DNA from 3 places in the Pseudomonas sp. R1-1 genome. Region 2 is predicted to be linked to each of the others. Evidence: predicted binding sites of a transcription regulator. Region 2 holds the regulator's gene; each other region holds the start of a gene.

Region 1 (10,818 bases), 2.9 Mb from region 2:
CAGCAACGCGATGATGCCGAACGCTACCGCGCCGCTGGAAAGCAGCACGCCGAGAAAGTTGAAAAAGCCCGACCAGACCACCGCCACATTCGGCGGCAGCGAGTGGGTGTAGATCACCGTCGCCACCGCGTTGGCCGTATCGTGGAAACCGTTGACGAACTCGAAGCCCAGCGCAATCAGCAGCGCCACGCCGAGCAGCAGAAACGGCGTCCAGGTGGTCACCACCGTGCCGAGTTCGTGCATGTCGTGCATCAGGCTATAGGCGGTGAACAGCATGCCCATGGCCAGTACCGCGAAAAAGATCACATAAGTGAACGGGCCGGGTTTCTTGTCCAGCGCCGGCCTGCCGCTGGCGGCAGAGGCGGGGCTGGCGGTCAGGGAGGGAGTAGCCATGAGCGGACAATCCTCAGCGAGGGAAGGAATGTCGCCCATGATCGTTGCAGAATGTTACAGAGAGACTGCGGCAGATCAGTGTTTGCCTGATTAGTCTGACCATTGATCTTAAGAACGCCGAAGTCCCCTGTGGGAGCTGGCTTGCCAGCGATGGCGGACTGACATTCAACATGGGTGTTGGCTGACCTGATGCTATCGCTGGCAAGCCAGCTCCCACAGGGGAACGGTGGAATATGTGGTCAATAATCCCCACGCTTGCGAAACGCCCAGCGCCCGGCGATCACGGTGAACGTCGCCACCAGCGCGACCAGTACCCAGAACCCGTGTGGGTCCTGCGATAACGGCACGCCGCCGACATTCATGCCGAAGAAACCGGCGATGATGTTTATCGGCAGCGCCAGCACCGTCACCACGGTCAGGGTGAACAGCGTGCGGTTGCTTTGTTCGTTGAGGTTGGCGGCGATCTCTTCCTGGAGCAACTTGATCCGCTCGCCGAGGGCGGTGAGGTCGTTGATGATCAGCGCGAACTCCTCGGTGGACTTGCGTAACTCCTTCACATCCTCCTTCTGCAACCACGGCGGCGGGCGGTTGAGCAGGCGCAGCAGCGAACCCGGTTCCAGCGCCAGCAAGCGTTGCAGGCGCACCAGCACGCGGCGGTTGGCGCCGAGTTCGGCGCGGTTGGTCGACAGCCGCGAAGAGAGCAATTCGTCCTCGACCTGATCGACGCTCAAACTGGTCTTGCGCACGATCTGCGTCAGCACCTCGCCTTGATCGCGCAGCAGGTGCACGAGCAATTCCGACGGCGAACGAAAGCGCTCGCCGGCCTTCACCGACGAGCGCAATTTGTCCACCGAGTGCAGCGGTTGCAGGCGCGCGCTGACGATCAGTTTGCTGCGCACACAAACCCACAGCGTCGACACGTCCGAGGAGACCATGCTGCTGAGGTTGAACACCACGTCGTTGACCACCGCCAGCAACGCTGAGTCGACATGCTCGATGCGTGTCGAACGCGAGCCCTCATGCAGCGCTTCGAAAAATTCTTCCGGCAACTGCAAATGACTTTTCATCCAGCGCTCACAGGCGGCGTGGGCCAGATTCAGGTGCAGCCAGAGGAATTCGCCGCTGTCGCTGTCGTCCTGCAAACAGCGCAACGCCGTCGCTGAATCGACTTCGCGACCGCGTTCGCCGGGCAGAAAACGGAAGCCATAGAGCAAACCGAACAGGTCTGGATCGCGATGGCTGATATCGAGGCTGTGGTTCATGGCGGCTCGCTGCGAGGAGGGCGGCTGATGCGGGTTTTACAGATTCACCTGAGCGGCATCATCGCAATGTCACATGACATTTATGTGACAGTAAAACGGCGCCAAATCAATGCCTTACCGGCTGTCGGAAGATTCTCAAGAAGGGCTCTGGCACGCCGATCTCAGCTGAGTTAGGTTGCGCGCCATTGGCTTTGAGCCAAGGTTCGCCGACAGGGAGGTCCGGCCATTTTTCACGCTCGTTCCGGGCGTGCTCCACCCCTGTCGTGAGTACCTTCGATGCTGCAAAAATCCCTGAGAGCGCAAATGCTCGCCCTGTTGAGTGGCAGTCTGCTGGCGGTGCTGTTGATCGCGCTGGCCTGCTTCCATTTCCTGTCCAATGGCGTACGGAGTTACAGCCAGTTGCTTGCCGGTCCGTTGCACACGTCGCAACTGATCGACGAAGCCAACCTGCAATTCAAGGTGCAGGTGCAGGAATGGAAAAACGTCTTGCTGCGCGGCAAGCAGCCGGCTGATCTGGCCAAGTACTGGGGGCAGTTCGAAGACCGTCAGCGCGACGTACAGAAAATCCTCGGTGAACTGGCCGGCCAGCGCGGCATCGAGCCGCGCCTGAAAAGCCGCATCGAACGCCTGCGTGACGAACACCGCCAACTCGGCGCGGCCTACCAGAAGGGCCGCGATGCCTACGTCGCCGCCAGCGGTGATCCGGCGGCAGGCGATGCGGCAGTCAAAGGCGTCGACCGCGCGACCAGCGATCAGATGAGCGAACTGGTGACTGAACTGCGCCAGCAGGGTACCGAGCAGTCGGCATTGATCAGTGCCGGCGCCGATCGCACGGTCTGGATCGGCTTGCTGGTGATGCTCGCGTCGGGGCTGCTGATCGGCCTGCTGAGCCTGTGGCTGGTCAACCGCAACCTGGTCGAGCCGATCCGCAAACTCATCGACTATGTGAGCCAATTGAGTCGCGGCCAACTCGCCGCGCGTGTGACCAACGAGCGGCACGACGAGCTGGGCAACCTCGCCACTGCAGCGAACACCTTGCGCGATTTCCTCGCCGACACCTTCACCCGTTTGCAGCGCAGTGCCAGCGATCTGGACAGCGCCAGCGGTGAGCTGAACGCCATCGCCACGACCATGGCCGGCGGCACCAACGAGCAATTCAACCGCACCGATCAAGTGGCCACGGCGATGAACGAAATGTCCGCCACCGCCCAGGAAGTCGCGCGCCACGCCGCCGACGCCGCTCGCGCTGCCGACGACGCCGATCAGTCGGCGCAGCAGGGCGAGAAGGTCATGCAGACCACCATCCATTCGATCACCCAGATGCGCGGCGAAATCGCCAACACCGCCACCGTGATCCGCCGCCTCGAAGCCGACAGCGGGCGCATCGGTAAAGTGCTGGAAGTGATTCGCGGCATCGCCGAACAGACCAACCTGCTCGCGCTCAACGCCGCCATCGAAGCAGCACGCGCTGGCGAGGCCGGACGTGGCTTTGCCGTGGTCGCCGACGAAGTGCGCAACCTCGCACAGCGCACCGCAGAATCGATCATCGAAATCAACCAGATCATCCAGAGCGTGCAGACCGGCGCGGTGGACGCTGCACACGCCATCGATAATGGCCAGGCGCGCAGCGATGAAAGCGTCGAGCAAGTCACCCAAGCTGGCGCGATGCTCGAGCGCATCACTCATGCGGTGGAAGCGATCCGCGACATGAACCGGCAGATCGCTACCGCGGCTGAGGAGCAGACGTCGGTGGCCGAAGACATCTCGCGCAACCTGACTGAAATCACCGCGATTGCCAGTACCAATCTGGATAACGTGCAGCGCACCGAGAGTGCCAGCCAGAATCTGCATGGGCTGTCGGGGCAGTTGAATGAAGTGACGGCGCGGTTGGGTGCCTGATTGGTTTGGGGCGTGGTGTGTCAGTTTTTACGGCGTGATGGCTTGGCCCTCACCCTAACCCTCCCGAAACGTCGGACCGCCCAGAGGGAGAGGGGACTGACCGCAGGGAATGTGTGAATTGCGCCAAACTTGCCGAACTCAGATTTGAGCGGCCCGCAAATCGGCTCCCTCTCCTGGGGGAGAGGGCTGGGGTGAGGGGGAATCGATTTCCCAGTCACCCCAAACCTCACGTCAAACCCCAGCCACAAAAAAACCGCACGATCGTTAAATCGTGCGGCTCTTTACCAGCGCTCTATCAAGTATCTTGCTTGTTGCTCAACACCTTGCCGGTAGTTGCATCAAAGTCCACATCGAACTCTTTGCCGTCAGCGGTCTTGAGTTCAACTTCATACTCATAACCGTTGAAGTGGTTATCCAGGTCGGTGTCAGTAATGGTCGCACCCGGATGCAGTTTAAGCGCCTCGGCGTTCATCGATTCCAGCGACTTGATCTTGCCGTCTTTCACCAGTTGCGGGATCTGGTCGATGCGTACGTCGGCCTGAGCCAGGCCTGTGGTGAGGGTCAGGGCAGCGGCGGTAAACAGGGCAGTCAAAGTTTTCATCGGTTCATTCCTTGGTTGTGCGTTGAAGTGGTTGATCTGTGTAAGTGAGTTCAGATTAACCAGCGCAACTTAACTCACCCTTAAATCTCTGCTTCGCGATAAAACTGCTCTTTGTGAGAGCGAGCCTGCTCGCGAAGCAGGCGACTGGATAACGGCTCAGAAACCGTTCTTCTTCAAAACTTCATCAACACTGCCAGCCGCCGGGCGCTGGTAAAACTTCAACAGTTCACTGGCGCGGTTGGTAAAGATGCCATCGACACCGGCCGCCATCACTTTCTCGTAATCCACCGGCTCATCGACGGTGTAGACGTGCACGAGCATGCCCTGATCATGGGTGTACTGATTCATCCACGGCTGCACCAGATCCGAATAGCTCTGGTCACCGCCATGGCTCAGCTTCGCCGAAGGGCCGGTGCCGATCGCGCCTTGGGCCTTGGCGTAGTCGACCCACTGCTTGAATTCAGCTTCGGACTTCGGTTCCTGTTTACCGTAGAAAACGTTCTTGTCCTTTTCGCCGGAAGCGGCAAAGGTCACGTTCGATTTCGGCTCGATGCTGCCTTCGCCGACCCACAACAGCAGGATCTTCGGTACTTGCGGCATTTCCTTTTCCAGCAATTGCAGGCTGTTCTTGTCGAACGTCTGCAGGATCACCTTGCCTTTGCCCTGGCCGACGCCGAGCGCGCTTTTCGCCAGTTTCGAACCGGCCGGGCTCAGCCAGCCGCGGTCCTGGAGTTTTTCCTTGAGGTCATGTTCGATGCCGGGAAACAGCTGCGGCTCTTTGGTTTCGATGTACAGGCCCGGCTTGTGCTGTGGATTGGCGCGAGCGATGTCGATGATTTCATCGAGGGTCAGAATCTTCAGCCCGGCATAGGACGGGCGCGCGCGGTCCGGGTACTTGGCGTTGAACCAGCTACCGGCGTCGAGGGTTTTCAGTTCGGCCATGGTGAACGCGGTGGCCGGGCTGTCCTTGCGTTCCGGAAATTTGCTCGCAACGTCGGTGGTGCGCTGCAGATTGTCGTCGTGCAGGGCGAACAACACGCCGTCCTTGCTGCGCTGCAAATCCATTTCCAGATAATCGGCGCCCAGATCGCGGGCCAGTCGGTAAGCGGCGGCGGTGGATTCCGGCGCATCGAACGACGCGCCACGGTGAGCGATCACCGCCGGGTGCGGGATGCCGTGGGCCGCGGCGATGGCTTCAGGATCGCTGTGGCTGGCGGCCTGCGCCTGACCGAGGCCGAGCAGCAGACTCAGGACCAAAGCGCTTTTGGTAAAAGTAGCGGGCATGTTCGAGTTCCTTTCGCAGGCAATTTCAAAGAGGACTGTTTTAACAACTGAAGCGCTCGGGTGCCAGCGCAGGACCGACATAAACGTATTAAAAGCGAATTTTCCTGCACGTTTGTGGCGCCGTTTGCAGTACGCTTGCCCTCGGCAGACACCCCGGCAGAGGGTGCGCCGCTCAGTGGCCCTGCGTGTAAACCATCGATCATCATTCGCGAGGTTTACCATGCGCATCACCTCCCAACTCATCTGCCAGGCCGCCGACGACCTCAAGGGCTTCGTCGGCCTCAATCGCAAGACCGGTCAATACATCGTCAGATTCAGCGAAGACTCGTTCGGGATGGACGTCGCCGACGACGGCATCATCGCCGCCAGCGAATTCGTCTGGGCCCCCACGACCGAACAGACCATGACCCTTAAACGCGGGTTGATCCAGTTGCTGCTGGATCAACACATCGACGACCGGATCAACATCACCGAACCGCTGCGCGTTTACATGAGCAAGGTGCAAGTGCCGGAGATCGTGGCGGTGCGCAGTCTGGTGCGGGGCTGAAGCCTTGCGGTGACCCGGTAGCCGCCATCGCCAGCAGGCTGGCTCCCACAATGGATTCGTGGCGAGCCTAAAACCCTATGGGAACTAGCAGGGAATTGAGGTATTCACCGATCCCTGTGGGAGCCAGCCTGCTGGCGATGGCGGCTTGCTGGGCGCCGCCATCCTTAATGCCCGAATGCATACTCGCGCTCAACCCGGCACACCCGAGTGCTGAACTCCGAATACCACTGCGAGCGTCCACGCGCCTGAATCGCCCGGTGCTCGGGGTGATCTCGCCACGCCAGAATTGCCGCCTCGCTCTGCCAATACGACACGGTGATGCCGATGCCGTCCGCGCCTCGAACCGATTCCATCCCGAGAAACCCTGGCTGGTCCCGCGCCAGCTCGACCATGCGTTGCGCCGCAGCGGCATAACCATTGTCACCCTCGGTTCGGGTTGAAGTGAAAATTACCGCAAAGCAGTCAGGCATCAACGTGGCTCCAGGCAAGCTTGGAAAAATGCGCGTACCAACGGCGGCGTTTGTCCTGGAAGCGCTGCACGTTCCGGCTGAAACAACGTCGCGACAAAGAACCGGTGACCCTTTAGCTCAACCGCACGCAAATCCCCGGCTGAATCGTGGCCGACTGCTTGAAGCTGATCGCTTAAGAGTCGCTCTGCGAACTGCGGATTCACCCCATAACGGCAGCGATAACCTTCACGAATTTCAGCCGTTTCGTACGCCTTGGCGATCAACGAGCCAGGCACGAGATGAATGCTGTCCACTGCCTCGACCAGCGAACACGTCAGCGGCGTAAGCAATGCGCGCCCGGACTCCGGCGAGGTTTCACCATGTGCCGCATCGGCCCAGCCCAGCACATTGCGTGAATATTCCAGCACGGCATGTTGAAAACCGCCGCAAGTGCCGAGGAAAGGCCGCTGCTGTTCGCGGGCAAACCGGATCGCGCGCAAGGCGCCAGCTTCGCTTTTGTAAGGACTGGCCGGCACGCACCAGAAACCGTCGAAGGCGTCCAGCGGCGTATCGCCGTGGATCTGCTCGGTGGGCAACCATTCGAATTGCACCGCGCGCTCGAGCTGTTCGGCAACCAGCCCGAGGGCGACGGGAATGGCCCGATGGGCGGTGACTTGCGGGTCGTGATCGCCGATCAGGGCGATGCGGATGGCGTTGCGTTCCATGGGATGTCCCTGCGCTTGTCGATTTATGGCGCTCACTATAGATTGGCGTTCGCACACTCAATATTGGCGTTTGCCCAAGTGATCAATGCAGCTACGCACTATCGGATCGACTACCCGGATCTGGCGCTGATTCTTGCTCTGGTTCGTGCCGGGTCTCTGGGCCGTGCTTCACAGTTGTTGAAGGTTGACGTATCGACCGTGTTCCGCGCGGTGCGCCGGCTTGAATCTGCGCTAGGTCAGCAATTGTTCGAAAAAAGCCGTGCCGGCTACTTGCCGACAACCCTCGCACGCACCTTGGCCGAGCAGGCCGAGCGCGCCGAACAGGCGTTGGAGGCCGCGCGTGTGGGCGTGGAGCTGGGCGGCGAAGTGATCAGCGGCACGGTGCGGCTGACCTGTACCGATTCCGTGTTACACAGCCTGCTGCTACCGGCGTTGGCGCAGTTCATGCCGAAATACCCCGCGCTGACCCTCGAATTAAGCACGTCCAATGACTTTGCCAACCTCAGCCGACGTGACGCCGATATCGCTTTGCGCCTGACGCGCACGCCGCCCGAGCACCTGATCGGCCGGCAACTGGCGAAGGTTGTTTACCGGGTATGCGCCAGTGAAAGTTATATGCAGAACATCGATACGTCGGATCTCGCTGCGCTGACCTGGATTGCTCCGGACGACTTTCTGCCCGATCACCCGAGCGTTGTCTGGCGCCGCCAGCAGTTGCCTGGAGTGACGCCGGCTTATCGTTGCAACAGCATGCTTGGAGTGACGCAACTGGTGCGGGCCGGGCTCGGCGTGGCGGCGTTGCCGGACATTCTGATGGGCGATGGCCTACAGGCGTTGGGTGAGCCGTTGCACGGCTATGACAGCGCCTTATGGCTGCTGACCCGACCCGATTGCCGAGCGTTACGCTCGGTGGTCACGCTGTTTGATGAACTGGGGCAAGCGTTGCGCGTGGCGTAATCAGCGCCAGCCTTAGCGCGCCCGTTCCCACAGATTCAGCAGACCTGCACAATGTCAGCTGTGGGAGCGAGCCTGCTCGCGAAAGCCGCGCCTCGGTCCACCTCTTTACACAAATCTCACCCCGGCGCCCGCTCATTGGCAAACATGCTCACGGCCTCCACCGCTTCACTCGCGCCGTCGCGAATCTGCAGAATCACCGTGCCCGCCTGATTGGCCAGCTCGACCCCTTCCGCCGCGCGGCCACGGGTGCCTTCCATGCTCTTGATGGCCTGGCGGGTTTCGCTCTGGATCAGGCCGATCATGTTGGAAATTTCCGCAGTTGAGCCGCTGGTGCGGCCGGCCAACAGTCGCACTTCGTCGGCAACCACGGCAAAACCACGGCCCTGTTCACCGGCGCGAGCGGCTTCGATGGCGGCGTTGAGCGCGAGTAGATTGGTCTGGTCGGCAATCGCACGGATGGTGTTGACGATGGCGGTGATCTGTTCGGAGCGCTCGCCCAATTGCGCAATCAAGGTTGAGGATTGGGCGATATCTTCGGCGATTTCGCGCATTTCGCTGGCGGCTTGCTGGATCACTTGGGTGCCTTGCTCGGCAACTTTTCGAGTCGCCACCGAGATGTGATAAGCCGCACTGGCACTGCGTGCATCCTGCTCATGCTGGACCACGCGGGCGGTAACGTCGGAGGCGAACTTGACCACTTTGCACAAGCGCCCGGCGGCATCGTAGACCGGGTTGTAGTTGGCTTCGAGCCAAACCGTTTGCCCGCGTTTATCGACGCGTTCAAACAAGCCGTGAAAAAGCTCACCCTGATTCAAGCGACGCCAGAAATCATGATACGCACCGCTGTTGACCAGCTCCGAGGTGCAGAACAAACGGTGATGTTTACCCTTCAATTCGGCGAGCGTGTAACCCATGCGCGTCAGAAAATTCTGATTGGCGGTGAGGACATTGCCCTCGAGGTCGAACTCGATCACGGCCATCGCCCGGTCAATCGCCTGCAACTTGGCGTTGGCTTCGCTTTCCTGTTGCACCTTGGCGGTCACGTCCATGGCGTACTTGACCACTTTCACCACGCGTCCCGAAGCATCCTTGATCGGGTTGTAACTGGCTTCGAGCCAGATCGGCTGACCCTGGCTGTTGATTCGCTCAAACGTGCCGGACTGAAACTGGCCATTCTTCAGGCGCGACCACAGTTCAGTGTATTGCGCGCTGCGGCCGAATTCTGGTGTGCAGAAACGCCGATGCGGCTGACCAATGGCTTGCTCGGCGGTGTAGCCCATGGTTTTGAGGAAGTTGTCGTTGGCGCGCATCACCACGCCCTCCAGATCAAATTCGATCACCGCCATCGAGCGATTGATCGCATCGAGCAGGCCGGATTGTTCAGTGAGGGTGCGCTGAAGGTCGTCAATAATGGATTTTTGGCGATTGAAGAACATGCTCGCAGTACTCTGGAAATTGGGAAGATCAAGGATTCAGTCCCTATTACCGCGCCGGCAGACCGAATGCGCGGTGCGGCATTCGGCGGTGACTGCTCAATGCCAGCGTTCCTTGGCTGGCAGAGTGCTACTTATACAAAAAATCATAAACCTGTACAAGTGTGTGAATTTTTGTAGGTTTGTATAAGTTTTCGGTGGTGGACCAATTGGTCAGCAATTACTCGGATGGCGTATCGGACGGCTGCAAGCCTTGAAGCGTGGGGTTCTCAGCGTTTTGTCGGCATGGTTTGGGGGGTTGTTGCCATTCTTGTACAAGGGCAAAGCGGTTCGGACCGATACTCAGGCGCACTGGCGCATGAACAATCTGCGCAAGATTGTTCCTGAAAGACGTTGCAGGATGGTGCTGGCGGCCAGCCGTTCGTCGGCCGCGCCAGTTCAGCAGGGCGTTCAGACCTGATAGCGCGCCAGAAACATCTCCAGCGCTGATTCGGCGACGGTCTGCTGCGTCTCGGCATCCAGCGCGGCGCGACCCATCGATATCTGTGGCCAGAAACCAAAGGCCTTCAGCAGTCCCTGGACCTGATGCGCGGCGAACTCCGGATCGACCGCTTTCAAACGACCATCGGCCTGCGCCGCCCGAATCCACACGGTCAGTGCTTCCTCGCGCTCGCCCATGCGCTCGATCATGTTCTGTGCACGTTCTGGCGAATGAATGGTCGCCGCAATCGCAACCCGCGCCAGCGTCAGAAAGTTTTCGTCGGCCATCATTTGCACCTTGGCCTGGAGCAGCGGCCACAACTGCTCGCGCAGTGGCAGGTCGCGACGGTAAGCGACGGACTGCTCGGCGCTGATGCGCGCCCACAATTGATTGAGGATTTCCGCGAACAGCTCTTCCTTGCTAGGGAAGTGGTTGTACACCGTGCGCTTCGACACGCCCGCGCTCGCGGCGATCTTGTCCATGCTGGTGATCTCGAACCCATTGGCACGGAATTCGGCAATCGCCGCCTGGATAATGGCTGCGCGTTTACGCTCGGTGAGGCGCTGGGGAGCTGTCATAAGGTCGCTTAGGCAGAAAAGAGGAAATTACACTTGGCAGTTTACTTGGCGGCAGCTTTGATGCAACCTAGAAACTACACCCGTCAGTGTAATGTTGCGTTAATCCTCGCCGCTTACAAAACCGACAGTTCGGCCTCTGCGTGCAGCCTGGCCATCAACCGTCCCACCGTTGGAAAGCCGCGTAATTCGCGGTATTCCGGAGTCATTCA
Region 2 (10,818 bases):
CTGAAGGAAGCCGGCGCCCCCTTTTACAGTGTGGAAACCGCGAAAAATTGCGTTGAGCAGGTCTGCGTCATCCGGGCGGCTTTCCAGCTCGACCAGTTGTTCGGACAGTTGCTCAAGAATCTCGCCGGCCTCAACCAGGAAATCCTGAAGGATCTCTTCATCGGCGCCGAAGCTCATTAATGGGGTGCTCCTACAGGTCTAAAAACCCAAAAAACCCGAAATTCCGAAACTCTAGAATCCAAGGCTGGATAACAAATCGTCCACATCGTCCTGACCGGACACAACGTCTTCTCGTTTATCGGCATGAATCTGCGGACCTTCACCCTGCGAGAGATGTTTTTGTGGATCTTTTTCGGCAAGCATCGCAGCACGGTCATGTTCGATGCCCGCAAAGCGGTCGACCTGACTGGCCATGAGGACGAGTTTGAGCAGATTGCTTTCGACTTCGGTGACCAGTTGGGTCACGCGCTTGATCACCTGACCGGTGAGGTCCTGGTAATCCTGGGCCAGCAGGATGTCGTTGAGATTGCTCGACACCGCACGGTTGTCCGTGCTGCTGCGTGACAGAAAACCGTCGACCCGGCGCGCCAGCTCGCGGAACTCTTCAGCCCCGACCTCGCGACGCATGAAGCGACCCCAATCGGCGCTCAACGTCTGGGCTTCATCGGCCAGACTGTTGACCACCGGTGTGGCGCTTTCCACCAGATCCATGGTGCGGTTGGCCGCGGCTTCCGTCAGCTTGACCACATAGCCCAGGCGTTCGGTGGCGTCGGTGATTTGCGACACTTCCTCGGCCTGCGGCATGTGCGGATCGATCTGGAAATTGACGATCGCACTGTGCAGTTCACGCGTGAGCTTGCCCACTTCCTGATACAGGCCACGGTCACGGGTCTGATTGAGCTCATGGATCAGTTGCACCGCGTCGCCGAACCTGCCCTTTTCAAGGCTTTCGACCAGTTCGACCGCGTGTTTTTTCAGGGTCGATTCAAAATCGCCCTGTGAAGATTCGTTATGCTCCATAGCTCCCCCGCGCGTTCTCAGCCGATGCGTTCGAAAATCTTCTCGATTTTGTCTTTCAACGCCTGAGCCGTGAAAGGTTTGACCACGTAGCCGTTCACACCGGCCTGAGCGGCTTCGATGATCTGCTCGCGCTTGGCTTCAGCGGTCACCATCAGCACCGGCAGGTGCTTGAGTTTTTCATCGGCGCGCACGTGGCGCAGCAGGTCGATACCGGTCATGCCCGGCATGTTCCAGTCCGTTACCAGAAAGTCGATGCTGCCGCTGTTGAGGACCGGAATGGCGGTTACGCCATCATCGGCCTCGACGGTGTTGGTGAACCCAAGATCGCGCAGCAGGTTCTTGATGATCCGCCGCATCGTTGAGAAGTCATCAACGATGAGGATTTTCATGTCTTTGTTCAATTCGACCTCCAAGCAGTCTTAAACGCGCCCAGCACCTGGACGCGCCACTTCAATCAATTGGCGCAGCACTTAAAGTTTGTCTGGAGCACAACGGATCGAGACCGGCGCCGTTCATCACCGCACCAGCCTCGTTTCGCAGTGTCCCCACACTGCCTTCAGCGCGCTCGCCACTCCCCCAAACGCCCCCGCAAACGGGCCGCGCACTGGCTGTGTAACTGGCTGACCCGCGATTCACTGACGCCAAGGACTTCACCGATTTCCTTGAGGTTCAGCTCTTCGTCGTAGTACAGCGCCAACACCAGTCGCTCACGCTCCGGCAAATTGGCAATCGCGTCCGCCAGCGCGGCCTGGAAGCGTTCATCTTCCAGATCGCGTGACGGCTCCATATGAGCACTGGCGCCATCCTCGTGCAGCCCTTCGTGTTCGCCGTCCTGCAAGAGGTCGTCGAAACTGAACAGGCGGCTGCCCAAAGTGTCATTCAGAATCCCGTAATAATCGTCGAGACTCAATTGGAGTTCGGCCGCAACCTCGTGATCTTTAGCGTCACGGCCGGTTTTAGCTTCAATCGAGCGAATCGCGTCGCTGACCATCCGGGTATTGCGGTGGACCGAGCGTGGCGCCCAGTCCCCTTTGCGCACTTCATCGAGCATCGCGCCGCGGATTCGAATGCCCGCGTACGTTTCGAAACTGGCGCCCTTGCTGGCGTCGTATTTGGTCGACACTTCGAGCAGGCCGATCATCCCGGCCTGGATCAGGTCTTCGACCTGCACACTGGCCGGCAACCGTGCCAGCAAGTGATAGGCAATGCGCTTGACCAGTGGCGCGTAACGCTCGATCAACTCGTACTGCGCGTCACGCGCCGACTTCTTGTAAAGATTCATGCCACTGGCGGTCATATCACAGGCCCTGCGGTTTGCTGCACGAGACGCTCGACGAAAAACTCCAGATGGCCGCGCGGGTTGGCCGGTAGCGGCCAGGTGTCGACCTTCTGCGCGATGGCCTTGAAAGCCAGGGCGCATTTGGAGCGTGGAAAGGCTTCGTAGACGGCGCGTTGTTTCTGCACGGCCTTGCGCACGCTTTCGTCATACGGGACGGCGCCGACATATTGTAGGGCGACGTCAAGGAAACGGTCCGTGACCTTGGTCAACTTGGCGAACAGGTTGCGCCCTTCCTGCGGGCTCTGCGCCATGTTGGCGAGGACGCGGAAGCGGTTCATGCCGTAATCGCGGTTGAGCAATTTGATCAGTGCGTAGGCGTCGGTGATCGAGGTCGGCTCGTCACATACCACCAGCAACACCTCCTGCGCGGCGCGGACGAAACTGACCACCGAGTCCCCAATGCCCGCAGCGGTGTCGATCACCAGCACGTCGAGATTGTCGCCGATGTCGCTGAACGCCTGAATCAGGCCGGCGTGCTGCGCCGGGCTCAGGTGGACCATGCTCTGCGTGCCGGACGCCGCCGGCACGATGCGAATCCCGCCCGGGCCCTGCAACAGCACGTCGCGCAGTTCACAGCGGCCTTCGATCACGTCGGCCAGCGTGCGTTTGGGGGTCAGCCCCAGCAGAACGTCGACGTTCGCCAGACCGAGGTCGGCGTCCAGCAGCATGACCCGACGGCCAAGCTCTGCCAGCGCCAGCGACAAGTTCACTGACACGTTAGTCTTGCCGACGCCACCTTTGCCGCCGGTCACCGCGATCACCTGTACGGGATGCATGCTGCCCATGTTATTTCTTTACCTTGTCTTGCATAGACGGAGGCCACATTACTGGCTGCGCGTTCCGGATCGGAACAATGCGTGGCAGACCATCGATGTAGGTACAAAAACTGTTCATGATTACCTCAGCCAACCTGCTTGGTCGGGCTGTGATAGATATCAGCGAACATGTCAGCCATGGCTTCTTCGCTGGGTTCTTCCTGCATTTGCACGCTGACGGCGCGGCTGACCAGTTGATGACGGCGCGGCAGATGCAGATCATCCGGAATCCGTGGGCCATCGGTCAGGTACGCGACCGGCAATTCATGACTGATCGCCAGGCTCAACACTTCACCAAGACTGGCTGTTTCATCCAGTTTAGTCAGAATGCAGCCGGCCAGCCCGCAACGCTTGTAACTATGATAAGCGGCGGTTAGAACCTGTTTCTGGCTGGTGGTTGCCAGGACCAGATAATTTTTTGAGCGAATGCCCCGCCCGGCCAGGCTTTCCAGCTGCATGCGCAGCGCCGGATCGCTGGCCTGCAGGCCGGCGGTATCGATCAGCACCACGCGCTTGCGCAGCAGCGGATCGAGCGCCTGTACCAGCGACTGGCCCGGATCGACGTGGGTCACCGGCACATTGAGAATGCGCCCCAGGGTCTTGAGTTGTTCCTGCGCACCGATGCGGAAGCTGTCCATGCTCACCAGCGCCACATTCTGCGCGCCGTACTTGAGCACATAACGCGCCGCCAGCTTGGCCAGCGTGGTGGTCTTGCCCATGCCCGCCGGGCCGACCATCGCAATCACACCGCCCTCTTCCAGCGGCTCGACTTCCGGTACGGCAATCATCCGCGCCAGATGCGCGAGCAACATGCGCCAGGCCTGACGCGGCTCTTCGATATCGGTGATCATCGCCAGCAGATCGCGCGACAGCGGGCCCGACAGGCCAATGCGCTGCAAACGGCGATACAGATTGGCTTGCGCCGGGCGGCTGCCCTGCAGCTGATTCCAGGCCAGCGTGCCGAGCTGCACTTCCATCAGTTCGCGCAGGCTGTTCAACTCAAAACGCATCGAATCCAGCGCACGCGGATCGACGCCCGCCGAAGCCTGCGCAGGCGCTGCGGCCGGACGCGCCGGTGCAGCGTAGGTCGGCTCGGTCAACGGTTCGGCAGCGGTCAGCGGCAGGCCGGCCGTCAACGGCAGCCCGGCGAACAACTGCTGATTGGTGTTGCCGTCGGCTTCGCCACGCAGGCTCAATTCGGCCTGTGCGGTGACGATGCGCGACTGGGTCTTGCGCAGCTCGTCCTCGAGTTCCATGTTCGGAACCCGTGGCGCCAGCGCCGACAATTTGTAATCCAGTGCTGCCGTCAACTCGACGCCGCCGGCAATGCGGCGGTTACCGATGATGGCGGCATCAGCGCCCAGCTCATCGCGAACCAGCTTCATGGCCTGACGCATATCGGCGGCGAAAAAACGCTTAACTTGCATAAACCACTACCTCAGCCGTTGGGCCCTACTGTCGCAACGATGGTCACTTGCTTGTTGTCCGGTATTTCCTGGTAGGCCAGCACATGCAGTCCGGGGACGGCGAGGCGGCCAAAGCGCGAGAGCATCGCGCGGATCGGGCCGGCGACCAACAGGATCACCGGCTGACCTTGCATTTCCTGACGCTGCGCCGCTTCGATGAGCGAACGTTGCAGCTTCTCGGCCATGCTTGGCTCCAGCAGAACACCCTCTTCCGAGCCTTGTCCTGCCTTCTGCAGACTATTGAGCAATATCTGTTCCAACCTTGGTTCCAAGGTGATCACAGGCAGCTCGGACTCAGTGCCTACAATGCTTTGGACGATTGCACGGGATACGCCGACCCGCACGGCGGCCACCAACGCGGCGGTATCTTGACTCTTGGCGGCGTTGTTGGCGATGGCTTCGGCGATGCTGCGGATATCGCGCACCGGCACGTGTTCGGCGAGCAACGCTTGCAGGACTTTGAGCAACTGCGACAGCGACACCACACCCGGCACCAGCTCTTCCGCCAGTTTCGGCGAGCTCTTGGCCAGCAACTGCATGAGTTGCTGGACTTCTTCGTGGCCGATCAGCTCGCTGGAGTGCTTGTACAGAATCTGGTTCAAGTGCGTCGCAACCACGGTGCTGGCGTCGACCACGGTGTAGCCGAGCGACTGCGCCTGGGCGCGCTGGCTGATTTCGATCCACACCGCCTCCAGGCCAAAAGCCGGATCTTTGGCGTTGATACCGTTGAGCGTGCCGTAGACCTGGCCCGGGTTGATCGCCAGTTCGCGATCCGGGTAGATCTCGGCTTCCGCCAGGATCACGCCCATCAGCGTGAGGCGATAGGCGCTCGGCGCCAGGTCGAGGTTGTCACGGATGTGCACGGTCGGCATCAGAAAGCCCAGATCCTGCGAGAGCTTCTTGCGCACGCCCTTGATCCGCGCCAGCAACTGCCCACCCTGATTGCGGTCCACCAGCGGAATCAGGCGGTAGCCGACTTCCAGGCCGATCATGTCGATGGGCGTCACGTCGTCCCAGCCCAGCTCTTTGGTTTCCATGGCGCGGGCCGGCGACGGCAGCAGTTCCTGCTGACGCTTGACCTCTTCCAGCGCCACGACCTTGGCGACGTTCTGCTTTTTCCAGAACAGGTAGGCGCCGCCCGCGGCCAGCGCGGCCATGCTCAGGAAGGAGAAGTGCGGCATGCCCGGCACCAGGCCCATCACCGCCATCAAACCTGCGGCCACGGCCAGCGCTTTCGGCGAAGCGAACATCTGCCGATTGATCTGTTTGCCCATGTCTTCCGAGCCGGAAGCACGGGTCACCATGATCGCCGCCGCTGTCGATAACAACAGTGATGGCAATTGCGCCACCAAACCGTCACCGATGGTCAACAAGGCGTACACCTTGCCGGCGTCAGCAAAACCCATGTTGTGCTGGAAGATACCGACGGCCATGCCGCCGATGAGGTTGATGAACAGAATCAGCAGGCCGGCGATGGCGTCACCGCGGACGAACTTGCTGGCACCGTCCATCGAACCGTAGAACTCGGCCTCCTGCGCGACTTCCTGGCGGCGCGCCTTGGCCTGGGCCTGATCGATCAGGCCGGCGTTGAGGTCGGCGTCGATCGCCATTTGTTTGCCGGGCATCGCATCGAGGGTGAAGCGCGCGCTCACCTCGGAAATCCGCCCGGCACCCTTGGTCACCACGACGAAGTTGATGATCATCAGGATCGCGAACACCACGATACCGACCACGTAGTTACCGCCGATCACCACCTCACCGAAGGCCTGGATCACCTTACCGGCGGCGGCGTGGCCGTCCTGACCGTGAAGCATCACCACCCGCGTCGAGGCTACGTTCAGTGCCAGTCGCAACAGCGTCGCGACCAGCAGAATGGTCGGGAACACCGCAAAATCCAGCGGCCGCAGCGCATACACGCAGACCAGCAGGACCACAATCGACAGCGCGATGTTGAAGGTAAAGAACACGTCGAGCAGGAACGGCGGCACCGGCAACATCATCATCGCCAGCATCACCAGCAGCAACAACGGCACGCCCAGATTGCCTCGACTGAGGTCGGCAACGTTTGTGCGAGCAGTGTTGAATAACTGAGAGCGATCCACCGGTTTTCCCCGTTCCTTTAAAGCAAACTTTTGACGCCCCGAGTGGGCGCACGGCGGCTATTGCAAGAAGCCTTCCAACTTTTGCCGGGGAGATGAAACAGGAAGGGATAAACACGCCCCCTGTAGGAGTGAGCCTGCTCGCGATAGCGGTGTGTCTGGTTCGAATTCATCGACTGAAAAACCATCGCGAGCAGGCTCACTCCTACAGGGGACAGCATTCCAAATGTCAGATTGAAGTGCATTCCAAACTGTGGGAGCGAGCCTGCTCGCGATGAGGCCCTTATGTCCGGCACAAATTTCTTGCTTTAAACGAAGCCGTTTAAAAGACACCTCCAGACACGCCTTCCAAACTACAAATCCTTGCGCCATTGCCTACAGCCAAGCCAGAATCCGCCGGCTTGTGCGCTTTGGGGTCGGGTTCTATTGTGGTCCGGTCGCTGACGAATCAGCGATCGGGTTTAGCGACCCGGACTCTCTCAGTGCATCAGCGTTCGTAGCAACGTTGCGGAGATCTTCGCCCGCAATAACGTTATGGCGGCTGTATGCGGGAGACCTTCGGGTCTACCGGGGTGCCTGAGACCGGTTCGCTAACCTGCGTACAGCTGCCACCTTCACCTGTTTAGCGACAGGGAAAAGAGTGGCTCCATAACCTCAGGAGCTCCACCATGATCAAACCAACCCCCAATCCACCCGAAACCGACCCCACCTCCCCCTACGAATCCCTCGATTCCAACAAACTCCACGACGCTGCCGACCGCGCCCTCGATCACTACCTCTGCCCGCCCGGCTCCCCGCCACCGCCGCGTAAAAAACGCACGATGTACGCCGTCACCGCCGACTTCAAAAACGAAGAACTGCTGGCCAACGCCTGCGAAACCCTCGCCTCGGCCAGAACCATCGCCAATGACTTCGCCAACCTCATCCCCGCGTCGCAGCGCAGAACGCTGCTGGGGATTGCGCAACTGATCATGCTCGGCGAGCTGGCGGTGAGTCGGGCGCTGGATAATCTGGAGTTGCCGCAATAGCTCCACCGATGATCGTTGATCGTTCCCACGCTCTGCGTGGGAATGCAGCCAGGGACGCTCCGCGTCCCCTTCAAAGCCGAACGCGGCGCATGCGTTGAGGCATTCCTTCGCAGCGCGCGGAAACGGTCAAAAAACCTGCATTTACACACCGGACCTGTGGGAGCGAGCCTGCTCGCGAAAGCTGACGACCAATCGACACCTCTCTACAGCACATAAACCTGCCGTCCAATCCACCGCGATGGCGGGCTCCATTTTCCACTATTCAACCCGACCAGTCGTCCGAAACCCATCGACACCTGTCAGATCTGACAGGTGCGCAATCCGTCACTAAGCGCTTTGATAACCCATGCCCGTTTTCGCCGCGCAGGAGCGTTATTCATGACCACCTCAACCCCACCGGACAACACCGTTCTCGTCCTGAGTCCGCCCATCGTAAACGGCCAGACCACGCCCGTGGTAGGTGCGCACATCGGCGTGCCTCTGGTGGCTTATGACTTGGTCACCGACGGTGAAGGTGCGGTCGTCCTCGTCGACCCACCACTGTCGGGCACCATGGACCCCGGTGACGTCATGGAGCTTTGGCTTGAGGGCGAAGCAGCTGCGCTGGACAGCGAAACCATTGAGGACCCAAACGCTCGCACCACACTCCGCATTCCCAAAGGTCGCCTGCATCCAGACTGGGTCAACAAGCTGTACTACACCATCAAACGCGGCAGCAGCAACATCGGCACCTCCGAACCACCGCTCGAAATGCTCTACAACCGCATCCGCCCCGGCCTGAAAGATCGCCTGACCGAGCCCGGCGGCCACTCCGAGCTAAAACTGTTGCTGCCAGACACCATCAAGAACGGCGTCGGCCCGGAATTCGTCAGCGCCGAAATCTGCGTGGCCTATCCGTACTGCCGGGCTTACGACCTCATCACCCTCAAGTGCAACGGCGAATACCTCGACCCCAAACCCAGGGTGAACCCGAATCAGGCGCCACAACCGCCGAATCCCGGCTCCGAAGTGCCAATCACCATCTGCTTCACCATCACCCGCGCCTACCTGGAAAAAGCGCAACGGCTGGATAAAAAATTGCATTTTTCCTTCACGGTCACCGACCAGCTCGGCAACGGCCCGGACACCGATGCGCCATGGTCGCCGTTGCACACGGTGGATGAGGATCTGGATGGCGATCTATTGCCGATGCCGATCTTGCGGGAAGTGCCGAGCGACTCAAACGACGACCCGGGCATCATCGATCTGATAAAACTGGCGGGCAAAGCGTTGTCAGTGGTCGTGTTGACCTCGGATGCCCGCTTTGTGGTGGGCCACGATGTGATTGCCACTTACACCGCTAAGAACACGGGGCAACCGGGCGACGTGGTGGTTGTCGTCCGCGGCAAGGTCGAACAGGATGAGTTCGGGCAAAAAATCCGCTGCGTGCTTGAAGTACCCAACGACCGGATTTTCGCTAGCAGTGTCGTCACGGTGACCTACGAACTGCGCAAACCCAACGGCGATCTGGTGGGGACTTCCAGCGCGGCCAACGCCACGGTAACTGACGCGCCTCCGATTGATTTGAAACCGGAAATCACCTCGGTAAGGGACTCCCTGAACAAGGAAATCCCGCATAACGGTGGCACCGTCGATCCTCAGGTGAAGTTGACCGGAACTGCTACACCACTGGAGCAAGTAGAGCTGTTCGAGGGAAGTTCCTCCAAAGGAAAATGGCCGGTCAATGCCGATGGCGAATGGACTTACGAAACCACGTTAGCGGGTATCGGGACGCGGGTATCGGGACGCGGGTATTCACCGCGAAAGCAGACTACGGAACGGGCCAAGTCTCTGCCGAGAGAATCTTTACTCTTTCGGACGCACTGACGCCTGCCATTGATTCGGTGAAGGACTCCGGAGGAGTGGAAATACCTAACAACGGGATCACATCCGATACCACTATCAAGCTGAGCGGCACCGCCACGCCTCGTCTGGAAGTTGAAATTTTTAACGGGGCTGTCTCGATAGGCAGCGCGGAGGTGAATGGCAGCACCGGCAAATGGGAACTTGAGGTGACGGGACTGACCCTTGCCGCGCACAGCTTTGTTGCCAAAGCAAGCTATGGCTCTGAGGGAGAATCGCCGGCCTGGTTGGTGAACGTCGTCGCAGAGGTAACGCCGACTATTACATCGGTAAGGGATTCCAAAGGGGAAGTGGCTGCGGGCGGCATTACGTTCGATACTTCAGTCACGCTGAGCGGCAAGGCATCCCCCAATCAGAAAGTCGAGATCTTCGACGGTGTCACATCAAAAGGTGAGGTCCTGGTCGATGCCAACGGCAACTGGACACTGCCACTGACGGCGCTCAGTGCCACCGCTCACAGCACCACGGTTAAAGCCTTGTATGGCAGCAATCCGGTGTCGGCAGCGCGGACCTTTACCGTGGCGGTAGCGACGGCCCCGACCATCACCACGGTCAGGGACTCCGTCGGCGAAGTCACGCAGGGGGGAACGACCTTCGATACCTCAGTCACGCTGAGCGGCAAGGCATCCCCCAATCAGAAAGTCGAGATCTTTGACGGTGTCACATCAAAAGGTGACGTCCTGGTCGATGCCAACGGCAACTGGACACTGCCACTGACGGCGCTCAGTGCCACCGCTCACAGCATCACGGTTAAAGCCTTGTACGGCAGCAATCCGGTGTCGGCAGCGCGGACCTTTACCGTGGCGGTAGCGACGGCCCCGACCATCACCACGGTCAGGGACTCCGTCGGCGAAGTCACGCAGGGGGGAACGACGTTCGATACCTCAGTCACGCTGAGCGGCAAGGCATCCCCCAATCAGAAAGTCGAGATCTTTGACGGTGTCACATCAAAAGGTGACGTCCTGGTCGATGCCAACGGCAACTGGACACTGCCACTGACGGCGCTCAGTGCCACCGCTCACAGCATCACGGTTAAAGCCTTGTACGGCAGCAATCCGGTGTCGGCAGCGCGGACCTTTACCGTGGCGGTAGCGACGGCCCCGACCATCACCACGGTCAGGGACTCCGTCGGCGAAGTCACGCAGGGGG
Region 3 (10,818 bases), 3.1 Mb from region 2:
ATCGACTCGCACTTCACCCACAACGCGTGGCGCAACACCCCGGTCAACAATGGCGGCATCGGCCAGGTGAAATACACCATGGCAGCCGACATGAAGCACGACATCGCCAAGGCCTACGACGTTGAGTCCGAAGGCGGCGTGGCGTTCCGTGGCGCGTTCCTGATCGACGACAAGGGCGTTGTCCGCTCGCAGATCATCAACGACCTGCCGCTGGGCCGTAACATGGAAGAGCTGATCCGTCTGGTCGACGCGCTGCAATTCCACGAAGAGCATGGCGAAGTCTGCCCTGCCAACTGGAAGAAAGGCGACAAAGGCATGAACGCTTCGCCAGAAGGCGTTGCGGCTTACCTGACCGAGAACGCTGCTGCCCTGTAAGGCGCAACGTCGAGGTAAAAAAAAACCGGCCCACGTGGCCGGTTTTTTCATGCGCGGGATTTGATCGCTGACGATCAGTCGTCGAAGTCTTCCCAGCCGCCCATCTGCTTCCAGCGGTTGACGATGCCGCAGAACAGCTCAGCGGTTTTCTCGGTGTCGTAACGCGCCGAGTGCGCCTCGCGGCCATCAAAATCGATGCCGGCGGCCTGGCAGGCTTTGGCCAGCACGGTTTGACCGTAGGCCAGACCGGCCAGCGTCGCGGTGTCGAAACTGGAGAACGGGTGGAACGGGTTGCGCTTCATGTCCAGACGCGCAACTGCCGCGTTGAGGAAGCCCAGATCGAAGCTGCTGTTATGCCCAACCAGAATCGCCCGCTTGCAGCCGTTGGCCTTCAGCGCCTTGCGAATGCCGCGGAAGATGTCGGTCAGCGCGGTTTCTTCGCTGACCGCCATGCGCAACGGATGATCGAGTTTGATGCCGGTGAACTCCAGCGCCGCCGCTTCGACGTTGGCGCCTTCGAACGGCTCGACGCGGAAGAAGTAGGTGTGATCCGGGTACACAAAACCCTTTTCATCCATGGCGATGGTGGTCGCGGCGATCTCCAGCAAGGCATCGGTGGCCGCGTTGAAGCCTCCGGTTTCTACGTCGACGACAACCGGCAGGTAGCCGCGAAAACGTGCTGCCATCGGATGACGGGAACCGCCGCCGCCATTTTGACCGTCCAGCTCGTCGTCGAAATGCTCTTCACTCACGCGTGTTCCTCCAGCAGGCGCCAGCGCAGTTTTTCACCGGCGCGCAGCGGGATAACGGTCAGCTCGCCGAAAGGCAGGCTGGTCGGGGCGGTCCATTCTTCACGAACCAGGGTGATGCGATCGGTGTTTACCGGCAGGCCGTAGAAGCGCGGGCCGTTGAGGCTGGCGAAGGCTTCGAGCTTGTCCAAAGCGTTACGCTGTTCGAACGCTTCGGCGTACATCTCGATCGCGGCGTACGCGGTGTAGCAGCCGGCGCAGCCGCAGGCGGCTTCCTTGGCGTGCTGGGCGTGCGGGGCCGAGTCGGTACCGAGGAAGAACTTCGCGCTGCCGCTGGTGGCCGCATCGAGCAAGGCTTCCTGATGCGTATTGCGCTTGAGGATCGGCAGGCAATAGAAGTGCGGCCGAATCCCGCCCACCAGCATGTGGTTGCGGTTGTACAGCAGGTGATGCGCGGTGATGGTCGCGCCGACGTTGACCGAAGCCTCGTTGACGAACTGCACGGCGTCACCGGTGGTGATGTGTTCGAACACCACTTTCAGCGTCGGGAACCGCTCGACGACACGGCGCATGTGTTCGTCGATGAAAATCTTTTCGCGGTCGAACACATCGACGTCGCCACGGGTGACTTCACCATGGATCAACAGCGGCATGCCGACTTCGGCCATGGCTTCCAGTGCCGGGAAAATCTTGTCGATGCTGGTGACACCGGAATCGGAGTTGGTGGTCGCACCGGCCGGGTACAGCTTGGCGGCATGCACGAAACCGCTGGCCTTGGCTTCACGAATTTCTTCGGGCTGGGTGCGGTCGGTGAGGTACAGCACCATCAGCGGCTCAAAGCGACTGCCGGCCGGGCGGGCAGAGAGGATCCGCTGGCGATAGCCGTCGGCTTCAGCGGCGTTGCGCACCGGTGGCACCAGGTTGGGCATGATGATCGCGCGCCCGAAGGTGCGAGCCACATCGGCAACGGTATTGGTCAACACGGCACCATCGCGAAGATGAATGTGCCAGTCGTCGGGACGCAGCAGGGTCAGGCGGTCGGACATGGGGGGCTTCCAGGCGGGTCAAACTGAGGCGAATGCTACCGGAAAAGACTCTTGCAGGCACCCGCTATCAAGTTTTGCGGCAAGCGTCCGATATCCCGAAGGTATGCCGTAAACATTGTGTGAATCGGTGTTTGTGTTTCACAAGCCAATGGAGCCTCCCGTGCGCCAGCGTTATCTAGCCTTGCTCAGTGTGTTTGCCAGCCTCCCTGCGATGGCGCTCACCTACCAGACACGTCTGGAGAACATTGAGTGGACGGTCGCCGGCGACAAGTTCGAGTGCCGTCTGACCCAGCCGATCACCGATTTCGGTTCGGGCGAGTTCGTGCGCAAGGCCGGCGAGCAGGCGATCTTCCGCCTCAACGCCTACAACGCCATGCTCGGCGGCGGTTCGGCGACCTTGCTGGCGGCCGCTGCACCCTGGCAGCCGGGGCGTGGCGACATCAATCTGGGCAGCGTGCGGCTGGGCAGCGGCAATGTCCTGTTCAACAGTTCGCAGTCGCAGGCCGGCGGGCTGATCAGCGGCCTGCTGGACGGTCGCAGTCCGGTCGTGCGCCGTGCATCGGGCGATGGCCGGGTCTCGGAAGTGCGTCTGCTGCCGGTCAAGTTCAGCAAGGCCTTCAACGATTATCAGACTTGTGTGGCGAAGTTGTTGCCGCAGAATTTTGACCAGATCAAGCAATCGCAGATCGGCTTTCCCGGCGAAGGCGTTGATCTCGACCCGGCTGCCAAAGCCAAACTGCAAGTGATGCTCGAATACATGAAGGCTGACCCGTCGGTGAACCACATCGAACTCGACGGCCACTCGGACAACAGCGGCAATCGCCTGACCAACCGTGAACTGTCGCGCCGCCGAGCGCTGGCGGTGGTTGACTTCTTCAAGGCCAATGGCATTCAGGAGTCGCAGATCACTGTGCGTTTCCATGGCGAGCAGTATCCGATTGTGCCGAACACCAACAAAGCCAACCGGGCGAAGAATCGTCGCGTCAACGTGAAACTGGCGCGCGTCGCACCGACGACAGCCCCGGCTCCGACGCCACAAGCGGGTACGCCAGCCACTGCTGCGGCGACTTCCTGACTCGCCGGTCATCGTCGCGCTCTCGACAGATTCTGTCGCTTTGTCGTCTTAAGCTGTCGCGCCTCTGTAAATTATCGCGTTGGAGCGGTAGACTCCCCGGCTTTCCGTAGAACCCCGTGGAGTGATGGCATGGCGGACGTAAACAAGGTCGTTCTGGCGTATTCCGGCGGCCTGGACACTTCGGTGATCCTCAAGTGGCTGCAGGATACTTATAACTGTGAAGTGGTGACCTTCACCGCCGACCTCGGTCAAGGCGAAGAGGTCGAGCCGGCCCGCGCCAAGGCCCAGGCCATGGGCGTCAAAGAAATCTACATCGATGACCTGCGCGAAGAGTTCGTGCGTGATTTCGTCTTCCCGATGTTCCGCGCCAACACCGTTTACGAAGGCGAGTACCTGCTGGGTACTTCCATCGCACGTCCGCTGATCGCCAAGCGCCTGATCGAAATCGCCAACGAAACCGGCGCCGATGCCATTTCCCATGGCGCCACCGGCAAGGGCAACGATCAGGTGCGTTTCGAGCTGGGCGCCTACGCGCTCAAGCCAGGCGTGAAAGTGATTGCCCCTTGGCGCGAGTGGGACCTGCTGTCCCGCGAGAAGCTGATGGACTACGCCGAGAAGCACGCAATCCCGATCGAACGTCACGGCAAAAAGAAATCGCCGTACTCGATGGACGCCAACCTGCTGCACATCTCCTATGAAGGCGGCGTGCTGGAAGATACCTGGACCGAGCACGAAGAAGACATGTGGAAATGGACCGTCTCCCCGGAGAACGCTCCTGACAAAGCGCAATACCTGGAATTGACCTACCGTAACGGCGACATCGTTGCGCTGGACGGCGTTGAAATGACTCCGGCCACCGTGCTGGCGACGCTGAACAAGATCGGTGGTGCTCACGGTATCGGCCGTCTCGACATTGTCGAAAACCGCTATGTCGGCATGAAGTCCCGTGGCTGCTACGAAACCCCGGGCGGCACGATCATGCTGCGCGCGCACCGCGCCATCGAATCGATCACCCTGGACCGCGAAGTCGCTCACCTCAAAGACGAGTTGATGCCGAAATACGCCAGCCTGATCTACACCGGTTACTGGTGGAGCCCGGAGCGTCTGATGCTGCAGCAGATGATCGACGCGTCGCAGGTCAATGTGAACGGCGTTGTGCGCCTGAAGTTGTACAAAGGCAACGTGATTGTCACTGGCCGCAAGTCCGACGATTCGCTGTTCGACTCCAACATCGCGACCTTCGAAGAAGACGGCGGCGCTTACAACCAGGCCGACGCGGCGGGCTTCATCAAGCTCAACGCGCTGCGCATGCGCATTGCTGCCAACAAGGGTCGCAAGCTGTTCTGAGTCTTGCACTCTGACGCGCAATGAAAAGGGCGGCCTTGTCTTTGAGACAGGGTCGCCCTTTTTGCATCAATGGGTGGCTGCTCCGACCGAGCATTTTTCCAGGCACCGGCGCGTGGCAGTGGCTCATTTTCAGACTGTTCCCAGACGCGTCACCGCTTGTGAGCAGAGGTTATAGACGATGCACAGCGTTTTGCCGGAGCCTTTCTTGATTTGCCTGGCTTGCAGCAGCGCATGCTGGGTAAGCAAGACATCCGATACGTGATTGGAAAGAAATACAATCACTCGCGCCGTTTTGCGATCAAGGTTGCGGATGTTGTCCAGAATCGTCGCCAGTTCCTTCGCCGCATCGACATCCCGCGCATCGATCAGATGCAAATGACTGACCCACGCCGGCAATTGAATATTGTGCTGAACGATCTGACTGGATTTCGCATCGCTATTCGTCGGCGGATCTGCCGCATTGTGGACTTTGCACGAATCTTTGCGCTCGACACTGCCGGACTCGCTGAGGACGATGCAACTCGATAGCCCGAATGTACCCTGATCGCAGGGTTCAGCAGACGATGTGTTTCGCTTGCTGTCGCGTTCATTGCTATCTATCACTTTAAGGAAGTTCTTGTCTTTATCAAAGTCTGACGGTGAATACAGGGAGCGATAGTTGAAGTTTAGGGTGATAAAGAAAAGAAACAGCAAGTAGAAAGGAAAGCTTATAAGGAACCACACATATATCTCCCTGTCCTTATTGTCTAGAAAAGGCAGGGAAACCGCCGCGGATGTTTCCGAGATGGCTGCAAATATGGCAATTACCGTCATTGGATTGGCGATCTTGTTTTTTAGTTTGATCATCTTTGTGCTCTTTGTTTTGATCTTTCTCATGGTCAATGTTTGTGTTGGTTGAGTTGTTTTAGTTGGGCTTTGTGCGTTCATATTTATAGAAAAAATATTGCCTTGGGTATAAATATCTTGTTTCAAGTGTTTATGTATCGAGGGGTTTTTCGCTAGCCGTATAAGCGACGGCTTCTGCATGTGTGCAATTGTTAAGGCATATGTTTCACAGTTCGGATCAGGCGGCTTCAAGCGGCGTTGGAACGCAGGTAGAGATCGCGATCAATCCTGCTGCCGATGCTGTCAGACGCACCCTGAAACAAAAGTAAAGGCGAAATCTTGCCGTAGGCCAAACAGCCAAAAGCGTTAGATGTTTAGGAAGTTAGCGATTTTTTGTAGGATTAATCCGCGATCGCTGTAGGGGATGTCTCTCGATGCAAGTGCGTGTCAACCCTGGCATGCCATGGAGCAAGTGACTGGGCTATTGTGCGTGTTCTAAAAATTCGAACAGCGAAACTGGACTTGCCCATGAATAAAGTGCTGATCGTGGATGATCACCCTGTCATTCGTCTTGCGGTGCGTATGCTAATGGAGCGTCATGGCTACGAAGTCATCGCAGAGACGGATAACGGTGTGGATGCGTTACAACTTGCTCGAGAGCAAATGCCGGATATTGTCATTCTGGATATTGGCATTCCGAAACTTGACGGCCTGGAAGTTATCGCACGGCTGAGCTCGACGGCTATGCCTATAAAAGTACTGGTGCTGACTTCGCAGGCGCCCGGGCACTTTTCGATGCGTTGCATGCAATCGGGGGCCGCCGGCTATGTGTGCAAACAGCAGGACCTCACCGAATTGCTCAGTGCGATCAAGGCGGTGTTGTCCGGTTACAGCTATTTTCCCAACCAGGCCTTGCACACCGTGCGCACCAGTCTGGGCAATGCCAGCGAAGCGGACATGGTGGATCGTCTGTCCGGTCGGGAGATGATGGTTTTGCAGCAGCTGGCGCGAGGCAAGACCAACAAGGAAATTGCCGACGGCATGTTTTTGAGCAACAAGACCGTGAGCACCTACAAGACGCGCTTGTTACTGAAGCTCAACGCGCGTTCGCTGGTCGATCTGATCGAGCTGGCACAGCGAAACGGTCTGGTCTGAATATACTGAAAGCTGACAGGTCATGGGCCGGCCGGATCCAGTAAATTGCAGAAAGTAAAAAGCCTCCGGTTCGGGAGGCTTTCAAGTATCAAAGATCAAAATCGTAATCAGCCAATTGCCTTTGCAGTCGGCGCTCCTCAAGCAGGTTATCGATGGTGCGGCGCTTGCTCAGGTTGGTCTTTGCAACTTCTACGACGGGCTCTACCTCGTCGGCCTCAACGGCGACAAAATCGTCTTCTACGTCCAATTGCTCTTTGTCGGCACTCATAAGGTTAGCTCCCGGCCAAGTTTGCCTTTGGCGCTCCTTATATCGACATTCGGTTGGCGGGTAAAAAAGTTTTTTTCAATCGGCTTATCAATTATTCCAATAGCCGCTCAATCGTCAGAAGTTTTTGCTTTGTACTCGCACAGGTCTTCTATCCGGCAACTGCCACAGCGCGGCTTGCGCGCCAGGCACACATAACGTCCGTGCAGGATCAGCCAGTGGTGGGAGTCGAGCAGGAATTCCTTGGGCACAAACTTCATCAGTTTCATTTCCACTTCAACCACATTTTTGCCCGGCGCAATGCCGGTGCGGTTGCTGACCCGAAAGATGTGGGTATCGACGGCCATGGTCAGTTGCCGGAACGCGGTATTTAGCACCACGTTGGCGGTCTTGCGGCCCACACCGGGCAAGGCTTCCAGTTCTTCACGGGTTTGCGGCACTTCACCGCCGTGGCGTTCGACCAGCAGGCGGCAGGTTTCTATGACGTTTTTCGCCTTGCTGTTGTAGAGGCCGATGGTCTTGATGTATTCGGACAATCCTTCAACGCCCAAGGCATGCATCGCGGCCGGCGTATTCGCCACCGGGAACAGCTTCGCCGTAGCTTTGTTCACACCCACGTCTGTCGACTGGGCCGACAGAATCACCGCGATCAACAGTTCGAACGGCGATGAATACGCCAGTTCGGTTTTCGGCTCCGGATTGTCCTCATGCAGACGGCGAAAAATCTCCAGACGTTTTGCGGCATTCATGGGCGATGCGTTTCCTTTGAATTCAATTTCGGGCGAATCAGCGCCTGACGCGCCGCCAACAGCAGCGCCAACACAATAAAAGCGCCGGGGATCATGCTAATCAGTGGAAGTCCGTCGCTGAACAGGACGATGCCTTGCCAAGTGTCTGAGGGGCTGCGGCCAAGACTGCCGCTCCCTGCAACCTCGCGCAATATCCCCAGCAGCAACAGCAATGCACCGAACAGAGCGCAGAGTTTGCCGCGCTCTGCCAGTGTCTGGCGCCAGAAGCCATTGTATTCCAGCACCACACATTGCAAGGCGATCAGGCTGACATACAGGCCGAAAGCTTGCTGCCAGGGCAGAAACCAGCGTTGCGCCAACACATCAGCGCAACTGCTGAGCGTGGCGGCGAGCAAGACGCTGACCAGTACTCGGCCTGTTTCGGTCAATCGCGGGCGTAACGCGCGCATGCACAGACCGTACAGACCCACGACAACGCTGAATACCAACAACGTGCCGATTGAGCTGACCAGTGAACCACTGCTGCCCAGCAGCAACGGCAGCATCATGCAATGGGCCAGACCCGGCGACGGCTTCATGTTCCACTCCCCAGCAATGCGGCGCGATGGTCATCAAAATAGCGCAGGGCGTCATGCACCGAATTGATGACTGCGCGAGAAGTGATGGTCGCTCCGGCAATCTGATCGAACTGTCCTTCATCCTTTTTCAGCGCCCAGCCTGCTGCCGTCGGCGCATCGCTCGACTTGCCGGAAAACGCCTGTAGCCAGGCATTCGGCCGGTCTGCCAGATGCCCGCCAAGCGCTGGTGTTTCGCGCTGTTCCAAGGGTTTCACCGCGAGCAACCTGCCATTCGGCTCGATGGCGATCAACAATTCGATGACGCCCACATAGCCCTGAGTCTGACTGTGCAACAGTATTGTAACAGGCTTGCCATTCAGGGTCGCGCGATAGCCTGCGCTCAACTGGCTGTGGTCCAGTCGGGTATCGGTCAAACTCAGTGGTTGTTGCAGCGGCTGGTTGTCGTAGCTCTCGGGCGGCAGCACGTCGAGCCATTTGCGGCTGTCGAGCAAGTGCTGCGCAGCGGCGATCTGTGGTGCGCTCCCACGTTGTACAAGGTAAGTCGCGGCGATACCGCTGACGGCCATCAGCAGCACGATCACCGTGCTGGCCCGGCGCTTCATGGGTTCACCTTGATCTGGCGATTGGCGACGAATCGCTCCAGTGCCGGCACACAGAGATTCATCAGCAACACCGCAAACGCCAGCCCGTCCGGGTAGCCCCCCCACGTGCGGATCACGTATGTCAGCAGTCCGACCCCAACGCCGAAGAGCAGGCGCGCCAGCGCGGTTTTCGCGCCGCAGACCGGTTCAGTGACAATGAAGAACGCGCCGAGCATGGTCGCGCCGCTAAGTAGATGAAACAGCGGCGAGCCATGCGAATCCGACCCCGAGCCGTTCCAGCACAGCAGGCTGATCACCAACAGACTGGCGAGCATGCCCAGCGGTGCGTGCCAGCTGAACACCCGACGTTGCAACAAAAACAGCCCACCGGCCAAAAAGGCCAGATTCACCCACTCGGCAGCGCGTCCACCAAAATGCCCGAACGCCGGATGGCGGGCGAACAGTTCGTCGATGGTCAGGCTGGTGTTGACGCGCAGCGTGTCCAGTGCGGTCGCCTGTGCCCAAGCGTCCGGTGCCTGACTCCAGCCAAACATCGGCTGCAAGCTTGCCGCCAGATCCAGACCATGGGCCGGCCACAGGGTCATCGCTCTCGGGAACATGATCATCACCAATGCGAAACCGAGCATCGCCGGATTGAACGGGTTTTTCCCCGTGCCGCCGTATACGTGCTTGCCAAACAGCAGACCCCCGGCGGTTGCCGTCACCGTCAGCCACCATGGGCAATAGGCCGGCAGTGCGGCCGCCAGCAATGTTGCGCTGACCAGCGCACTGCCGTCGCGCAGCGCTGGCTGTACAGGCTGTCGGCGCAGTTGCGCAACGCCCGCTTCGACAATCAGGGCGGTGGTGATCGCCAGTATCAGGTTGATCAACACGCCCCAACCAAAAAACCACAACAGCGTCAGCAGTCCTGGCATTGCGGCCAGCAGCAAGGTTTTCATCGCCTGTTGCAGGCGATCGTCCGCTGCCTCAAGGGGCGGCATGTTCGCTTACCTGACGCTCGGCGGCTTGCAGTCGCGCGCGGGCCTCTTGAAGAATCTCGGCGGGGGTGTCGGCGTTACGTTCGAGCTTGCCGTATTCGGCGCGACACATCGCCAGCTGGATCTTGGCGCGCTTCAAGTCGGCGCCTTTGCCGGGGGCTGGTGCTGGAGCTGCGGGTTCGGCGGTTTTTTCCAGTTGCGCCAGCGCCTCTTCGGCCGCCTCGAACTGGCGTTGCAAAACGATCAGTTGCGCCTGTTGCTCGAAGGTCGGTGGATGGCCGAAGGCTTTCAGCGATTTGTGCAGTTGCGCGCGGCTCATCGCAACATCGACTTTGGCTTTTTTCACCGCCGCATCTGCATTCGCCGCTTTTTGCGCGCGCACCCGTTCGAGTGCCGCTTGCACCGGGTCGGTGGTGCTCACTTGCGCTTGCGCCGGTCGCTTTGCCCGCGCCTCACGCTCAGCCTGTTTCTGTTGCTCTTCACGATGCAGGCGCTCGTTGCGCCGCTCGAAGCGTTGCCGTGCGTGATCGCGTTTGGCGGCGCGCGCGCGTTGCTCGTCGAGGCTGAACGCCAGCCCACCTACCACCGGCAAGGTCTCGGGTGGCAACGGGTGCATTTCGATGCAGTCGACCGGGCACGGCGCCACGCACAGGTCGCAACCGGTGCATTCGTCGATCAGGACGGTGTGCATCAGTTTCGCCGCGCCGACAATCGCGTCGACCGGGCAAGCCTGAATGCACTTGGTACAGCCGATGCACTCCGCTTCGCGAATGAACGCCACCTGTGCTGGTGCCGAGCCGCGGCTGACGTCCAGTTCCAGCACTGGCACTTTCAGCAGTTCGGCCAGCGCAGCGATGGTTTCCTCGCCACCGGGCGGACACTTGTTGATCGGCTCGCCGGCGGCAATGCCTTGCGCGTAGGGTTTGCATCCGGGATGGCCGCACTTGCCGCACTGGGTCTGCGGCAGAAGAGCATCGATGCGTTGAATCAGACTCATGTTTTGATCAGTCCACTGAATCCGAGAAAAATCACTGCCATCAGTCCGGCGCCGAGCAGATCGATCGGTAGGCCGCGA

What was found. Region 2 encodes FliA, which starts transcription of late flagellar genes. Its sites were predicted from a motif close to CTAAAGTTTNNNNNNNNNNNGCCGNTAA; they were not measured.
Region 1: J3P75_RS07255 (methyl-accepting chemotaxis protein) is a predicted target of FliA. The motif match lies at 1,790-1,817, and genes of this name have one in related genera.
Region 3: J3P75_RS06285 (flagellar protein MotY) is a predicted target of FliA. The motif match lies at 2,237-2,264, and genes of this name have one in related genera.

The regions. Positions count from the first base shown of each region.
Region 1 is NZ_CP071663.1:1,578,014-1,588,831, forward strand. Features, by position in the region: gene J3P75_RS07245 (inorganic phosphate transporter) at 1-393, opposite strand, end outside; gene J3P75_RS07250 (transporter) at 633-1,655, opposite strand; gene J3P75_RS07255 (methyl-accepting chemotaxis protein) at 1,932-3,554, shown strand; gene J3P75_RS07260 (PepSY domain-containing protein) at 3,850-4,155, opposite strand; gene J3P75_RS07265 (glycerophosphodiester phosphodiesterase) at 4,312-5,439, opposite strand; gene J3P75_RS07270 (DUF2025 family protein) at 5,660-5,986, shown strand; gene J3P75_RS07275 (antibiotic biosynthesis monooxygenase family protein) at 6,151-6,456, opposite strand; gene J3P75_RS07280 (CTP synthase C-terminal region-related (seleno)protein) at 6,456-7,160, opposite strand; gene J3P75_RS07285 (LysR family transcriptional regulator) at 7,176-8,117, shown strand; gene J3P75_RS07290 (methyl-accepting chemotaxis protein) at 8,234-9,553, opposite strand; gene J3P75_RS07295 (TetR/AcrR family transcriptional regulator) at 10,001-10,609, opposite strand.
Region 2 is NZ_CP071663.1:4,452,167-4,462,984, forward strand. Features, by position in the region: gene J3P75_RS19940 (chemotaxis protein CheA) at 1-177, opposite strand, end outside; gene J3P75_RS19945 (protein phosphatase CheZ) at 232-1,020, opposite strand; gene J3P75_RS19950 (chemotaxis response regulator CheY) at 1,038-1,409, opposite strand; gene fliA (RNA polymerase sigma factor FliA) at 1,577-2,317, opposite strand; gene fleN (flagellar synthesis regulator FleN) at 2,314-3,144, opposite strand; gene flhF (flagellar biosynthesis protein FlhF) at 3,261-4,601, opposite strand; gene flhA (flagellar biosynthesis protein FlhA) at 4,613-6,742, opposite strand; gene J3P75_RS19975 (DUF6124 family protein) at 7,408-7,767, shown strand; gene J3P75_RS19980 (hypothetical protein) at 8,146-9,633, shown strand; gene J3P75_RS19985 (hypothetical protein) at 9,669-10,818, shown strand, end outside.
Region 3 is NZ_CP071663.1:1,352,995-1,363,812, forward strand. Features, by position in the region: gene J3P75_RS06270 (peroxiredoxin) at 1-375, shown strand, start outside; gene rnt (ribonuclease T) at 450-1,127, opposite strand; gene pyrC (dihydroorotase) at 1,124-2,170, opposite strand; gene J3P75_RS06285 (flagellar protein MotY) at 2,331-3,245, shown strand; gene J3P75_RS06290 (argininosuccinate synthase) at 3,375-4,592, shown strand; gene J3P75_RS06295 (hypothetical protein) at 4,722-5,438, opposite strand; gene J3P75_RS06300 (response regulator transcription factor) at 5,946-6,572, shown strand; gene J3P75_RS06305 (PA3496 family putative envelope integrity protein) at 6,661-6,840, opposite strand; gene nth (endonuclease III) at 6,948-7,586, opposite strand; gene J3P75_RS06315 (Rnf-Nqr domain containing protein) at 7,583-8,164, opposite strand; gene J3P75_RS06320 (RnfABCDGE type electron transport complex subunit G) at 8,161-8,766, opposite strand; gene J3P75_RS06325 (RnfABCDGE type electron transport complex subunit D) at 8,763-9,746, opposite strand; gene rsxB (electron transport complex subunit RsxB) at 9,733-10,740, opposite strand; gene J3P75_RS06335 (electron transport complex protein RnfA) at 10,737-10,818, opposite strand, start outside.